Regions from separate parts of the Streptomyces sp. NBC_01716 genome, predicted to be linked through region 2. Evidence: riboswitches for the same ligand, from Rfam matches in the RefSeq annotation. Region 2 holds a riboswitch; the other holds the start of a gene.
What was found. Region 2 has a riboswitch for glycine ahead of gcvT (glycine cleavage system aminomethyltransferase GcvT). Riboswitches for the same ligand answer to the same signal wherever they lie in the genome.
Positions count from the first base shown of each region.

Region 1: another riboswitch for glycine. It lies ahead of gcvP (aminomethyl-transferring glycine dehydrogenase); the one in region 2 lies ahead of gcvT (glycine cleavage system aminomethyltransferase GcvT).

Region 1 covers NZ_CP109181.1:7,506,201-7,513,772, reverse strand. Annotated here, with positions in the region: gene OIE74_RS33535 (glutamate--cysteine ligase) at 1-522, opposite strand, end outside; gene OIE74_RS33530 (hypothetical protein) at 1,025-1,651, shown strand; gene OIE74_RS33525 (DUF5999 family protein) at 2,018-2,224, shown strand; gene gcvP (aminomethyl-transferring glycine dehydrogenase) at 2,364-5,249, opposite strand; glycine riboswitch at 5,428-5,525, opposite strand; gene OIE74_RS33515 (PRC-barrel domain-containing protein) at 5,638-6,060, shown strand; gene OIE74_RS33510 (DNA polymerase IV) at 6,057-7,469, opposite strand; gene OIE74_RS33505 (MerR family transcriptional regulator) at 7,529-7,572, opposite strand, start outside.
Region 2 covers NZ_CP109181.1:2,530,821-2,538,392, reverse strand. Annotated here, with positions in the region: gene glyA (serine hydroxymethyltransferase) at 1-669, opposite strand, end outside; gene gcvH (glycine cleavage system protein GcvH) at 686-1,063, opposite strand; gene gcvT (glycine cleavage system aminomethyltransferase GcvT) at 1,154-2,317, opposite strand; glycine riboswitch at 2,485-2,582, opposite strand; gene OIE74_RS10790 (AAA family ATPase) at 2,810-3,484, shown strand; gene OIE74_RS10785 (enhanced serine sensitivity protein SseB) at 3,572-4,321, shown strand; gene OIE74_RS10780 (enhanced serine sensitivity protein SseB C-terminal domain-containing protein) at 4,656-5,450, shown strand; gene OIE74_RS10775 (ABC transporter permease) at 5,872-6,870, shown strand; gene OIE74_RS10770 (ABC transporter substrate-binding protein) at 6,967-7,572, shown strand, end outside.

The DNA.
Region 1 (7,572 bases), 5.0 Mb from region 2:
GAGACGCTCGACCCCGTCGATGTCGAGCGCGAAGTCCTCGCCCCGCGCCGCCACCATCCGGTCGTTGAGAAGGGTGTAGCGGTCCGCGTCCGAGAGGTTCGTGGAGACCACGTCGTCGAGGGAGAGCGTCGGCAGAATTCCGATCATCACGATGCCGGCGTCGACCTCGTTCGCTTTGCGATGGGCATATCCAAGACCCGTGCGCAGTTCTTCGGCGAGCTGGTCGAGAACGCGTCCGTCAAGTCGGTGCGGAGCGATATTCACTTCCAGGTTGAACATTCCGAGTTCGGTCTGGAAATCACGGCTCGCGATCCTTTCAAGAACTTCCCCATTCATCATCCGGGGCATCCCGTCGGAACCGGCGAGATTCAGCTCGATCTCCAGACCCATCAGATTCCTGGGCCGGTCGAACCGCTTCTCCCCCAGGAGCCTCCCCAGCACCGCCAGGCACTGCTGGAGCCTCCTGCGGTATTCCTGTCGATCGGACACGCCGGTGCCGTCCGATTCGACCTTCTCCCCCATCGGAGGGTCCCTCCTTCGCCTCGGCCGCCCGGCGGCGCCGGGCATCGCTTCACGATCGATAGTGCCCAGACTGAGTGATCCATAACGCTCCGTTTCCGTTGAGCGCCGGGTAAGCTGGACCGAGCGGCCTCGGGCACATTCCTTCGGCATGGGGTGGTGAGAAATTTCACTCTCCGCCCGGTCAACGAAAACGCCGACGGGTTTCGGCCTACCGCGTCGGCCCGAATAACCCCAGGCCACGTGCCTCTGTTCACCGTTCATCCGACGGTTCACCGAAGGCGATTCCGCACAAGATGGACCGGATATCGCCTTGACGCAATAAGGGCGACAGACGGAAGAAACATTCTGTGAACACACGTCGTATAAACTCTGTGCGAACGAGGCAGAGAGTTGAAGCCCGGCCATGACCCGGGGCCATCCTCTGACCACGCACGCCGACAGCGACGTCCGCACCCGCACCTTCGACGCTCCACTGTGCCTACTGAGCGAGAGGCAACCCACCATGCCGCTGCATGTCTCCCCGGCTCCAGCGCCCGCCCTGCGCAGCGTCCTCGCGGCACTCGGTTCTCCCACCGCCGTGCGCGAGGCCCGTACGCCCGCTCTCCGGTCCGTCCAGGGACCGCTGAGCCCCGAACTGCCCCTTCCGGTACACGTACTGGAACAGATCGCCCCGAGCAGCGACGCTCCGCAGACCAGGCTGGCCGGCTGGCGTTTCCTGATCCGCAGCGGCGACCGGGCCGTCGCGGCGGCGGACACGATGCTCACCCCGGACGGCTGGGCGTTCTCGCGCTTCTTCGAGGGCCCCTACATCTCCGCCACGGAACGGGCCGTGCGCCAGGCCGAGACGGTGAAGGCGCCGTACCAGCCGCGGCTGCTCTCGGTCCCGGGCCTGTACATGCTCACCCTCTGGCTGCACCAGGACATCGAGGCCGACGCCTCTGTCGGCGCCCCCGCCCCGGCCGACCTGCTCATCCCGCTCGCTCCCGCCCCGCCCGGCATCGTGGCCCACCGGCCGCACCGCGCCGCCGACCTGCTCCCGATGATGGGTCCCCGGCTCACCTCGATGTTCTCCGCGGCCCCGGCGAAGGCGTCCACCGCCGCGTCCCCGCCACTGCTGACCACCGGCTGAGCGGCATCGGCCGGCCGCCTCCGGACTGCCCGCGTCCCGGCCGTCTCCCAACCGCCCCACGCGCCATACACTGCCCCGTGACCCCTCAACGGTCACGGGGCTCTGTGCTGGTTACGGGGCACTGTGCCGCGCCCGTCCGGAGTAGTCCTTACGGGTCACCCCGAACCACCCGAAAGGACAGCCCAGTTGGGCTGAACCGCCCGGGCGGGTGACACGTCCTTAAGCAGAGACAAGCGCTGCCGCGAAATCCCTGCGGATCGACGTCCGTGGGGCAACACTGGGGTACGGACCAAGAGAAACCGGGGGGCGGCCATGACCACGTCGAGCCGCAGGACACACACCACGACGCAGCGAAAGAAACCACCCATGTGCCAGCACCAGCCAGCCTGTCCGACAGCCGACTCAGCCGACCGGGAAGCCGCCCGTCACGCGGCCCACCACCCGGAGCAGGGCTGGAGCCTGCTGTGCAACGGCGTCCTGCTCTTCGAGGACACCGGGGAGCTGCTGCCCGACGGCCAGATCATCGCTCCGCACCGGCCGGCCGGCAGCGAACAGGTCATGACGGCAGCCTGAAGCCGTCCGTAACAGGGGGCCGGCCCGGAGAGTTCACTCCGAACCGGCCCCGACGCATGTGCTTGACGCGGGCGCCGCGGGCGACCCGCCTACGCCTTCCGTCCGCGCACCGCACGGCCCGACGGCCGTGCGCCGTCCGTCAGTTGTCGTACTCGTCCAGCGGCGGGCACGAACACACGAGATTGCGGTCACCGAACGCACCGTCGATCCGGCGGACCGGTGGCCAGTACTTGTCGGCCGCCGAGACCCCGGCCGGGAAGACCGCCTCCTGACGGCTGTACGCGTGCTCCCACTCCCCGCCCAGCGCGGCTGCCGTGTGCGGGGCGTTGCGCAGCGGGTTGTCGTCCGCCGGCCAGTGACCCGACGCGACCTTCTCGATCTCGGCGCGGATCGCGATCATCGTCTCGCAGAACCGGTCGAGTTCGGCCAGGTCCTCGCTCTCGGTGGGCTCGATCATCAGCGTGCCGGCCACCGGGAACGACATCGTGGGCGCGTGGAACCCGTAGTCGATGAGCCGCTTGGCGATGTCGTCGACGCTGACGCCGGTCGACTTCGACAGCGGACGCAGATCCACGATGCACTCGTGCGCCACCAGCCCGTGCGGACCCGTGTAGAGGACCGGGAAGTGCGGCTCAAGCCGCTTGGCGATGTAGTTCGCGGCCAGTACGGCGACCTGCGTGGCGCGCTTGAGGCCCTCACCGCCCATCAGCCGGACATAGGCCCAGGAGATCGGCAGTATCCCCGCCGAGCCCCAGGGGGCCGCCGAGATCGGCCCGACGCCCGTCTCGGGACCGGCGGCGGGCTGGAGCGGGTGGTTGGGCAGGTACGGGGCGAGGTGGGCGCGTACGCCGACCGGGCCGACGCCGGGGCCGCCGCCGCCGTGCGGGATGCAGAAGGTCTTGTGCAGGTTCAGGTGCGACACGTCCGAGCCGAACCGGCCCGGCTTCGCCAGTCCCACCAGCGCGTTGAGGTTCGCGCCGTCGACGTACACCTGACCGCCCGCGTCGTGCACGGCCGCGCAGATGTCGCTGATGTGCTCCTCGAACACGCCGTGCGTGGACGGGTAGGTGACCATCAGGACGGCCAGTTCGTCGCCGTGCCGCTCGATCTTGGCGTGCAGGTCGTCGACGTCGACGTCGCCGTCATCGCGGGTCTTCACGACGACGACCTTCATCCCGGCCATGACCGCGCTCGCGGCGTTCGTGCCGTGCGCGGAGGACGGGATGAGGCAGACGGTGCGGCCGGTGTCGCCGTTCGCGCGGTGATACGCCCGTACGGCCAGCAGCCCGGCGAGTTCGCCCTGGGAGCCGGCGTTGGGCTGGAGGGACACCGCGTCGTAGCCGGTGACCTCCGCCAGGCGCTCCTCCAGCTCACGGATCAGCGTGAGATAGCCCTGCGCCTGCTCGGCGGGCGCGAAGGGGTGCAGCGCTGCGAACTCCGGCCAGGTCACCGGTTCCATCTCGGTGGTGGCGTTGAGCTTCATGGTGCAGGAGCCGAGGGGGATCATGCCGCGGTCCAGCGCGTAGTCACGGTCGGCGAGCCTGCGCAGGTAGCGCAGCATCGCGGTCTCGGAGCGGTGCTGGTGGAAGACCGGGTGCGTGAGGTACTCGTCGGTGCGCAGCAGGGTCTCCGGCAGCGCGTCGGCGGACGCGGCGTCCAGAGCCTCGATGTCGCCGGTGACGCCGAAGGCGGCCCATACGGCGGCGAGTTGGGCGCGACCGGTCGTCTCGTCGCAGGCCAGCGAGACATGGTCGGCGTCGACGGGGTGAAGGTTGACCCCACCCTCACGAGCGGCGGCCACGACCTCGGCGGCGCGGCCCGGGACCCGTACGGTCAGCGTGTCGAAGTACGCCTCGTGCACGATCTCGACGCCGCCCGCGCGCAGACCGTCGGCGAGGACTGTCGCGTAGCGGTGGGTGCGTTCGGCGATGGCGCGCAGCCCGTCGGGGCCGTGGTAGACCGCGTACATCCCGGCCATCACGGCGAGCAGCACCTGCGCGGTGCAGATGTTGCTGGTGGCCTTCTCGCGCCGGATGTGCTGCTCGCGGGTCTGGAGCGCCAGCCGGTACGCCTTGTTCCCGTCGGCGTCCACGGAGACCCCGACGAGCCGTCCGGGCAGGTTGCGGGCGAACTTCTCGCGTACGGCCATGTATCCGGCGTGCGGTCCGCCGAAGCCCATGGGGACGCCGAACCGCTGGGTGGTGCCGACGGCGATGTCCGCGCCGAGTTCACCGGGCGAGGTGAGCAGCGTGAGGGCCAGCAGGTCGGCGGCGACGGTGACGACGGCGCCGAGTTCGTGCGCCTGCTCGATGACGGGCTTGATGTCCCGTACGGCGCCCGAGGCGCCCGGGTACTGCACGAGCACGCCGAAGACCCCGCGCTCGGCGGCCTCGGCGGGAATGCCGTCGGCCAGGTCGGCGACGAGGACGTCGACGCCCGCGGGTTCGGCCCGGGTGCGGATCACCGCGACCGTCTGCGGCAGGGCGTCGGCGTCGACCAGGAAGACGCCGTCCTTCACCTTGCCGACGCGCCGGGCGAGCGCCATGGCCTCGGCGGCGGCCGTGCCCTCGTCCAGCAGGGAGGCACCGGAGGTCGGCAGGCCGGTCAGATCGGCCACCATGGTCTGGAAGTTGAGCAGCGCCTCCAGACGGCCCTGGGAGATCTCGGGCTGGTACGGCGTGTACGCGGTGTACCAGGCCGGGTTCTCCATCACGTTGCGGAGGATCACCGGCGGCGTGAACGTGCCGTAGTAGCCGAGACCGATCATCGGCGCGAGGACCTGATTGCGGTCCGCGAGGGACCGCAGCTCGGCGAGCACCTCGGCCTCGGTCCGCGCGGCGGGCAGCCGCAGGGCTTCGGCGCTCTTGATCACGTCGGGCACCGCGGCGGCGGTCAGCTCGTCCAGCGAGCCGTAACCGACCTGCGCGAGCATCTTGGCCTGCGCGGCGGTGTCGGGGCCGACATGGCGCTGCTCGAAGGGGATTCCTCGCTCCAGCTGCGAGAGCGGTGTGCGATGAGATGTCATACGGGAGGCCTCCTGGTCTGGCGCGACCTGCGAGGGGCACCGATACACAGGTGCCCGGACGGCCTCCCCCTCTGTCACATCAACCTGAGAGTTTCACCGGACCGCCGCGAAGCGGGCCGATTTTCACCGTCGGTGAGAGCGGATGCCGTCCGACACCTGCCCTGCTTTCCAGAGTGACCTCGTCCATGCGGTACGGGGGCCTGAGAGTTTCCGGGGAGGATTTGCTCCTTCGGCGCCTCCGGCAGTCTCACCGGACGGCTCTCCCGCATGGGGTCTACAGCCACTGGCCAGCCTACCAGCGAGTTCCCGCCAGGGTCTTCGAGTGGCCGATACCCCGAATGTGCCCTTTCGTAGAGCGAGGGAGCATATGCGACCAGTTGGAGGGACCGTGCAGACCGACATCGATCCGCGCAGCCTGATCGGCCGCAAGGCGTACGACCGCGACGGGCACAAGATCGGCACCGTCGACGAGGTGTATCTGGACGATGCCACCGGTGTGCCGGAGTGGGCGGCGGTACGGACCGGGCTGTTCAGCCGGGACGCGTTCGTGCCCCTGGCCCCCAGCACCTACCGCGACGAGTCACTGCACGTCCCCTACGAGCGCGGCCTGATCAAGGACGCCCCGGACTTCGGGGTCGGCCGCCATCTCTCCCCCGACCAGGAGATCCAGCTCTACCACCATTACGAACTGGCCCTGCCGGAGCCCGCGGCACCGGAACGCCCGGCCGCCGACCGCGACTTCGGCCAGGTGGCGGGCCGCGACGCCGCCGCCCGCCCCGGCGACCGGGAGCGGGACCGGCCGCAGCGCTAAGGCTTCTCCGGCGGGTGAGCGACCAGGGGCAGCGGTTCGGAGAGCTCCAGGTCGGGATCGTCCGTACGGAACGTCCGCACCCGCCCGGGAACGGCCGACGTGGGCTCCTCGAACCGTACGGTGACCCGCCCCACCCCACTCCCCTGCACCCACCCGGCGCCGAACTCGGCATGACGCACGTCGTGCCCCGCCGGCCAGTGCCGCTCAGTGAGGGCCTCCGCGATCACGTCCGCGTCCGCCCCGGGCGGCAGCGGCAGCGGCGGCCCGGAGCCGGGCTCGTCCGCCACCGTCCCCGCGTCCGGCTCGGCCTCTACCTCCGCCCCCGCCTCCGCCTCCGCCGCGGCCTGGGCGAACAGGTCCTCCTGCGTGTAGTCGGTCAGCCCCGTCACCCCCACCCCCAGCAGCCGCACCCCGCCGGTGGTGTCCAGGGACTCCAGCAGCCTCCCCGCCGCCTCACGCACCACCACCGGGTCGTCCGTGGGCCCCCGGAGCGTCTCGGAGCGGGTGAGCGTCGAGAAGTCGTACCGTCGCACCTTGAGGACGATCGTCCGCCCCGAGTGCCCGGACTCCCGCAGCCGCCGCACACACCGCTCCGCCAGCCGGTCCACCTCCGTCCTGACACGCACCCGGTCGTGCAGATCGACGTCGAAGGTGTCCTCGACGGACACGGACTTGGTCTCACGCTCGGCCACCACCGGCCGGTCGTCGTGCCCGGACGCCATCCGGTACAGCGACGTGCCGTGCGCCTTCCCCACGAGCCGTACGAGCTCGTCCTCCCCGGCCTCCGTCAGATCGGCGATGGTCAGCATCCCGGCCCGGCGCAGATGCTCGCCGGTGGCCGGCCCGACCCCGGGCAGCGTCCGTACGGTCATCGGCCCCAGCAGCTCGCGCTCCGTGCCCGGCTCGATGAGCACCAGACCGTCGGGCTTGGCCTGCTCGGAGGCGATCTTCGCCAGCATCTTGGACCCGGCGAGCCCGACCGAGCCCGTCAGACCGGTCACCGCCCTGATGTTCCGCCGCAGCCGCTCGCCCGTCGCACGCGCCGACGGCGAGTCGGACGCCGACCCGCCCGCCTCCAGATCGACGAACGCCTCGTCCAGACTCAGCGGCTCCACCAGCGGTGACAGCCGGCCGAGCAGCTCCATGACCTGCTCGCTGACCGTGCGGTAGAGGGCGAAGCGCGGCACCAGATACGCCGCGTTCGGCGCGAGCCGTCTCGCCTGGGCCATCGGCATGGCCGAGTGGATCCCGAACCGCCTCGCCTCGTACGACGCCGTGGAGACCACCCCGCGCGGACCGAGACCTCCGACGACCACCGGTTTTCCGCGCAGACTCGGCTTCGCCGCCTGCTCGGCGGCGGCGAAGAAGGCATCCATGTCCAGATGCAGGATGGTCGGTGCGGGTCTCACCCCACCGATGCTCCCCTACCCCACTGACAATCGCCCCGGGGCCGGCACGGCCCCGGGACTCAGACGGCCCGGTCGCGGCGCCTGCGGGCGAGCTCGTCGGCGG
Region 2 (7,572 bases):
GTGCGGCACCGGGTTCGGGTGCAGCCCGGCGGCGACCAGACCGGCGAAGTGCGCCATGTCGACCATCAGGTACGCGCCGACCTCGTCGGCGATCCGGCGGAACGCGGCGAAGTCGAGCTGCCGCGGATACGCCGACCAGCCGGCCACGATGAGCTTGGGGCGCGACTCCTTCGCCAGGCGCTCGACCTCGGCCATGTCGACCTGGCCGCTCTCCTCGTCGACGTGGTAGGCGACCACGTTGTAGAGCTTGCCGGAGAAGTTGATCTTCATGCCGTGGGTGAGGTGGCCGCCGTGGGCCAGATTCAGCCCCATGATCGTGTCGCCGGGCTTCAGCAGCGCGAACATCGCCGCGGCGTTCGCCTGCGCGCCGGAGTGCGGCTGCACGTTGGCGTGCTCGGCGCCGAAGAGCGCCTTCACCCGGTCGATCGCGATGTTCTCGACCACGTCGACGTACTCACAGCCGCCGTAGTAGCGGCGGCCCGGGTAGCCCTCGGCGTACTTGTTGGTCAGGACGGAGCCCTGGGCCTCCATGACGGCGACCGGCGCGAAGTTCTCCGACGCGATCATTTCGAGCGTCGACTGCTGGCGGTGGAGTTCGGAGTCGACGGCGGCGGCGACATCCGGGTCGAGCTCGTGGAGTGAGGAGTTGAGGAGCGACTTCGAAGACATCACAGTCCCTGGGGTCTCAGTTGCCGGAGAATTCGGTGTACTCGTCGGCGGAGAGCAGGTCCTTCGGCTCTTCCGCGACGCGTACCTTGAACAGCCAGCCGCCCTCGAAGGGTGCGGAGTTCACCAGCGAGGGGTCGTCCACGACGTCCTGGTTCGCCTCGGTGACCTCACCCGTCACGGGGGAGTACAGGTCGCTGACCGACTTGGTCGACTCCAGCTCACCGCAGGTCTCGCCCGCGGTCACCGTGTCACCGACCGCGGGGAGCTGGGCGAACACGACGTCGCCGAGGGCGTTCGCCGCGAACTCCGTGATGCCGACCGTCGAGACGCCGTCATCGGCGGTCGACAGCCACTCGTGCTCCTTGCTGTAGCGCAGCTGCTGGGGGTTGCTCATGGCGTGAATTCTCCTGTACGCGGGGGAGTGGTGGTGAACACGTGTCTTGCGGAGTGAGATACCGGCGCGGCACCTCACGGGTGCCGGGCGCTACTTCTGTCGTTTGTAGAAGGGCAGCGCGACGACCTCGTACGGCTCGACCGAGCCCCGGATGTCGACCCCGACGCCCGCCGTGCCCGCCGCGGCGTGCGACGCGTCCACATAGGCCATCGCGATCGGCCGGCCCAGCGTCGGCGACGGCGCGCCCGAGGTGACATGACCGACGACCTCGCCGCCGGCCACGACCGGGTATCCGGCGCGCGGCACCCGGCGGCCCTCGGCGACGAGCCCGACCAGCTTGCGCGGCGGCGCGTTCCCGGCACGCTCGGCGGCGGCCTCCAGCGCCGGGCGCCCCACGAAGTAACCCTCCTTCTCGAACTTGACCACCCTGCCCAGGCCCGCGTCGAAGGGCGTGAGACCGGTGGTCAGCTCCTGCCCGTACAGCGGCATCCCGGCCTCCATACGGAGGGTGTCGCGGCACGAGAGCCCGGCCGGTACGAGTCCGGCGGACGCGCCCGCGGCGGTCAGCGCCTGCCACAGCCCTTCCGCGTGCCGGGGCGCCACGAACAGTTCGAAGCCGTCCTCACCCGTGTAGCCGGTACGGGCGATCAGCGCGGGCACGCCGGCGACGGTGCCGGGCAGCCCGGCGTAGTACTTGAGCCCGGCGAGATCGGCGTCGGTGAGCGAGGCGAGGATGCCGGGCGACTCGGGGCCCTGGACGGCGAGGAGCGCGTACGCGTCGCGGTCGTCCCGCACCTCGGCGTCGAAGTCCGCGGCACGGCCCGTCAGCTCGTCGAGCACCACCCGCGCGTTGGAGGCGTTCGCGACGACCATGAATTCGGGTGACCCGTGCGTGTCGAGGCGGTACACGATCAGGTCGTCCAGGATGCCGCCGTCCTCCTGGCAGATCATGGTGTAGCGGGCGCGGCCCACGGCGAGCGAACCGATGTTGCCGACCAGCGCGTAGTCGAGGGCCTGGGCCGCCCGCGGGCCGCTGACGGTGATCTCACCCATGTGGGAGAGGTCGAAGAGCCCGGCCTTCGTACGGACGGCGAGATGTTCCTCCCGCTCACTGGCGTACCGCAGCGGCATGTCCCAGCCCGCGAAGTCGGTCATGGTGGCGCCCAGCGCGCGGTGGACGGCGTCGAGCGCGGTGTGGCGCGGGCCGTCCGGACCAGCCGCTTCGGGGGCGGGCGTGTGAGACGTATTGCTCATAGGTGTGGCTCCCAGGGCATGACAGAGAGGACAATCCTCCCCATCTGTCATCGGAACCTGAGAGGTTCATCACGACCGCACGTACACGTTCATACGTACGCACACGAAAGGTCGCGACTTGCACCGTGGGTGGAAGCGCCTGACGGCGATTCACTTTTCAGATCTGCCTCGTCCGCGCGGTACTGGGCCTGAGAGATTCAAGGGAGGAACTTGCTCCTTCGGCGCCCGGCACCCATGGTGACCAGGACTCTCCCGCGCGGATTCGAACGGCCGTTATGGAGTTGGCGCGCACATCATCGCACGCGCCGCCCTCCCGCCCCGCGGTCGCCGGCGCGGGAGGGCGGCGGGGGGCGTACGCGGGCGTCCGGTCGGCCGGAAGGGCGGAGCCGACAGGGCCGTGAACAGCAAAACGCTTGTGCCGTATTACCCATTCTTTACACTTCAAGGGCAGGGAACATCGGCCAGGGCGATGGACCCGACAGGGGGAGGGCGATGACGTTGCAGCGGTCCCGTGCAGGCGCGTACGCGACGACCGCGGGGGTGCCCGCCCAGCCGGCAGCGGTCCCCCGCCGGACCTTGGCGGCGGTCCCACCGGTCGTCCGGGACCTGCGCGAGGGGAGAAGCCGGGGGCCCCGGCGCCTGACGTTCGGCGGCGGCGACGTGGTCGTCGTCTCCGGGCTGCCGGGCAGCGGGAAGTCCACGCTGATCGGCCGGGCCGCGGCGGGCCGGGGGATCGACTCGCAGGACACCCGCGACCGCTGGGCCCGCCGGCTGCCCGCGCGGCTGCCGTACGCGGTCTACCGGCCGCTGGTGCGCCTCGCGCACTACACGGGGCTGCGGCGGGCACTGCGCTCCGGCGAGAGCGTCGTGGTGCACGACTGCGGCACCCAGGCGTGGGTACGGCGCTGGCTGGCCCGCGAGGCGCGGCGGCGCGGCAGAAGGCTCCATCTCGTCCTGCTGGACGTCACGCCGAAGACCGCCCGCGCGGGCCAGCGCGAACGTGGCCGCGGTGTGTCGGGGTACGCCTTCGCCCGCCATCGCCGGGCGGTGTCCCGCCTGGTCAAGGAGGCGGAGTCGGGCCGCCTCCCGGCGGGCTGCGTGTCGGCGGTCCTGCTGGACCGCGACGCGGCGGGCGCGCTGGTGGGGATCGACTTCCGGGGAGCGTGAGCGGGGCGTTCGGCGACCGGTGCGGGGTTAGGGTTTTCCGGGGTACGCGGGGGTGGGGAAGGCGTACGGGGCGATACGGGAGAGTCAGTGAACACAGCATGGCCGGGCAACGAGTTGGAAGAGGTGCTCGCCGCGTCGCTCGGGAACGCGTCGGCGGGCGGACGGCTGGTCGAGGTACTCGGCCGCAGCCAACTCTGGGTGCCGCTGCCCAACGGCGGCGGACCCGACAGCCCCGGACTCGATCTGCCCACGCTGGAGATCGAGGGCGCGCCGTACGTCCCCGTCTTCAGCTCCGAGCAGCAGTTCCTCCAGTGCGTCGGGGCCCATATGCCCTTCACGGTCGCCCCGGCCCGTGAGTTCGCCCGCGGCCTGCCGCCGCAGCTCGGCATAGCCGTGAACCCCGGCGGCATGGTCGGCGCGCCGCTGCCGCCGCTCGCCGTCGCCGAGCTGTGCCGGGTGGGCCGTACGCCGCTGGACGGGCCCGCGAGCGGCGGCCGGGTGCGGCTCTTCGAGCCCGACTGGCAGGAGGACCCCGTCGACTTCCTGACGGCCGCCGCCGAGGAGTTCGAGGCGTCCGGCGTCGTCGTCAGCGCCCGCCGGGGGCTGGCGAGCATCGAGGGCGAGCCCCCGGTGCTCTTCGTCGGCGTCCAGCTCTCCTCCTGGGAGGCCGCCGAACGCAACGCGCCCATGGACGCGCTCGGCAGGGCCCTCGGCCGGACCCAGGTCGCCTGGCCCGTCAATCTCGTACTGCTGGACGCCACCCAGGATCCGGTCGGTACGTGGATGGTGGAGCGGGTGCGCCCCTTCTACCAGCGCACGGCCGCCCCGCCCGCATAACACGCCGCGCGCCCTGCGCCGGATCCGGCCATGACCCACAGGGTCAGGGCCTGTCGTTCGGATCAGGCCGGATCAGGGAGCGGGGTCTGGCACGCACGCTCTCCCCCGTAGCCCCCGAGGGGGGGCACGGGAGGTGCCCCCTCCGTTGTCGTCGGTCGCCATGGCTCCGCCATGTCTCCCTCCTCCGCCTTGCGATCGCACGCACCAGACCCCGCTCCCTGATCCGGCCTGATCCAAACGACAGGCCCTAAGCTGGTTTGATGGCCTGGCCGGCACGGGCCCGATGCGGGGGAGGCCGGTCCAAATGGTGGATCGACGAGGGGCGGGACCCAGAGTGAGCGCGTCAGGCACCGCGGCGGCCGGGCAGGTCGAGCACATGCTGCGCCAGGTGACGCCAGGACGCTACGACGCCTACGAGGCGCTGCTCCAGGCGCTCGCGGACGGCTCGGCCGGTCAGGTGTGGATGCTGCTCTGGCACGGCCGTGCGGGCTCGCCCGACGCCCAGTACGGGAACATGGAGGTCGACGGCCTCGGCTACGCGCCCTGCGTCACCTCCGCCCAGGAGCTCTCCGTCAGTGGCTGGAACCGCGCGCACGAGGTCGTCACCGGCCGCGACATCGCCCGCGCCCTCTACCCCGAACGCTGGGGGATCTGGCTCAACCCGCACGCCCCCGGCGGCGGCGTCGGCATCCCGTGGCTCGACCTGCGCCGGATCGCCACCGGCCTCGACCGGATGCCCGCGGGCCCGCTGCGGCTCTCCGAACCGGCCGTCGAGATCCCGCAGTTCTACGCGCTGCTCACGCAGAACGCCCACCGCACCCCCGCCGTACGGTCGTTGCGCCGCGCCTGGGTCCACCCGGCGCTCGGCGCCCCGTATCTCACCATCGGTCTGGATCTGTACGACACGAGCCCGGCGTCCGTCGACGCCGTGCGCGCGATGATGCAGCAGTCCATCGGCGCGGTCCCCGAGGGGCTGCCGGTCTCCACCGTCGCGATGTCCGACGAGTACGACCCGGTCACGATGTGGCTGCGGGCCAACTCCCGGCCGTTCTACGACCGGGAGGCCCACGGGGCGCCCCAGGCGGCGCCCGGCTACGGATACCCGCCCGCCGCGCCGCGCGCCTACTGACCGCGCGCCTGCTGCCCCGCCACGGCCGGCCGTAACCCCGCGCCCCGCGCCGTACCGTCCGGTACGACAGGCGTACCGTACGGACTACGGACGTCGCGAGCCGTAGCGAAACCCACCGAAAACGGGCCGTCGTTCCGCTGAGGCGATCACAACGTCCGGATAACGGTAGGTGTCTGACTCCATCACGTTTGAGCAAACATTCCACTTGAACACTGGCGGGTGATCACTACGGCCATGAAGACTCCCGGCAGCGGGGACTGTCGGTCCCTTGTGCGAGCAGCCCAGCATCGCTCCACGGGAAGCCCTTCACGGGACGCTTCCGCGACACCAGCACCGATGTGTGCGCCAACTGATGCGAGACAGGCCGTTACAACGGCGGGTACGGGCCGGCGACCGCCGGCCAGGAGGGGTCGAAGACGTTGTGACCGCACCGATCGAGACCACCAAGTCGGCTGCCGAAGTGCAGCCGGAGGCAGTGCTCACGGGCGCCAAGCAGAGCCAGATAGAAGGGCGTTCGCTCGGTCGAATAGCCTGGACGCGCTTCAAGCGCGACAAGGCCGCCGTGGCCGGCGGCATCGTTGTCATACTCCTGGTTCTGCTCGCCGTACTGGCCAAGCCCATCCAGGCACTCTTCGATCTCGACCCCAACGCCCTGAACCAGGACCTGGTCGACCCGGAGCTGCTGGCCCCCAAGGGCGCCTGGGGCGGCATGAGCTGGGACCACCCGCTCGGTGTGGAGCCCGGCCTCGGCCGTGACCTCCTCGCCCGCATCATCGAGGGCTCCTGGGTCTCGCTCCTCGTCGCCGCCGGAGCCACCCTGCTCTCCGTGGCCATCGGCACCCTGCTCGGCGTCATCGCCGGCTACTACGGGGGCTGGGTCGACGCCGTCGTCAGCCGGCTGATGGACACCTTCCTCGCCTTCCCGCTGCTGCTCTTCGCGATCTCGATCTCCGCCGCCCTCCAGGACGGCGCCTTCGGACTCAGCGGACTGCCCCTGCGGATCGGTGTGCTGATCTTCGTGATCGGCTTCTTCAACTGGCCCTACATGGGCCGGATCGTGCGCGCGCAGACCATGAGCCTGCGCAGGCGTGAGTTCGTCGACGCGTCCCGGAGTCTGGGGGCCAGAGGGCCCTTCATCCTCTTCCGGGAACTGCTGCCGAACCTCGTGGCGCCGATCCTCGTCTACTCGACGCTCCTGATCCCCACAAACATCCTCTTCGAGGCCGGTCTGAGCTTCCTCGGAGTGGGCATCGCCCCGCCACAGGCCTCGTGGGGCGGCATGCTCACCACCGCGGTGGACCTGTACGAGGTCGATCTGCACTACATGTTCGTGCCCGGCATGGCGATTTTCATCACCGTGCTGGCATTCAATCTGCTGGGTGACGGGCTGCGTGACGCACTCGACCCCCGCAGCAAGTAGTCCCCCCAGGCACCATCCCGGTACCACCCAGCACCATCCACAGCGGCCGATCTTGAGCTCCGTGCCGTATCCATTGATAGAGGGGCTTTCCTCAGGATGAAGACCAAGAAAGCGACAGCTGTCCTGGCGACAGCCATCGTGCTGGCGCTCGGCGCGTCGGCGTGCGGCGGCTCGGACAGCAAGGACAACAACAAGAGCGACGGCGCCGGAGTCGACGCCGGACTGACGTCGGTCGTCAACAAGTCCGACAAGAAGGGGGGCACCGTCACCTTCGAGCACTCGGACGTGCCGGACTCCCTCGACCCGGGCAACACCTACTATGGCTGGGTCCAGAACTTCTCCCGCCTGTACGGCCGTACGCTCACCACCTTCAAGCCGGCCGCCGGCAAGGAAGGCCTGGAGGTCGTCCCCGACCTCGCGGAGTCGCTGGGTGAGCCGAGCGCGGACGCCAAGACCTGGACGTACAAGCTCCGCAAGGGCGTCAAGTTCGACGACGGCAGCCCGGTCACGTCCAAGGACGTCAAGTACGCCATCGAGCGCAGCAACTTCGCGCCCGAGGCCCTCTCGCACGGTCCCACCTACTTCAAGGCGTACCTGCTGGGCGGCGAGAAGTACAAGGGCCCGTACAAGGACAAGTCTCCCGAGGGCCTGAAGTCCATCGAGACCCCGGACGACCAGACGATCGTCTTCAAGCTCAACAAG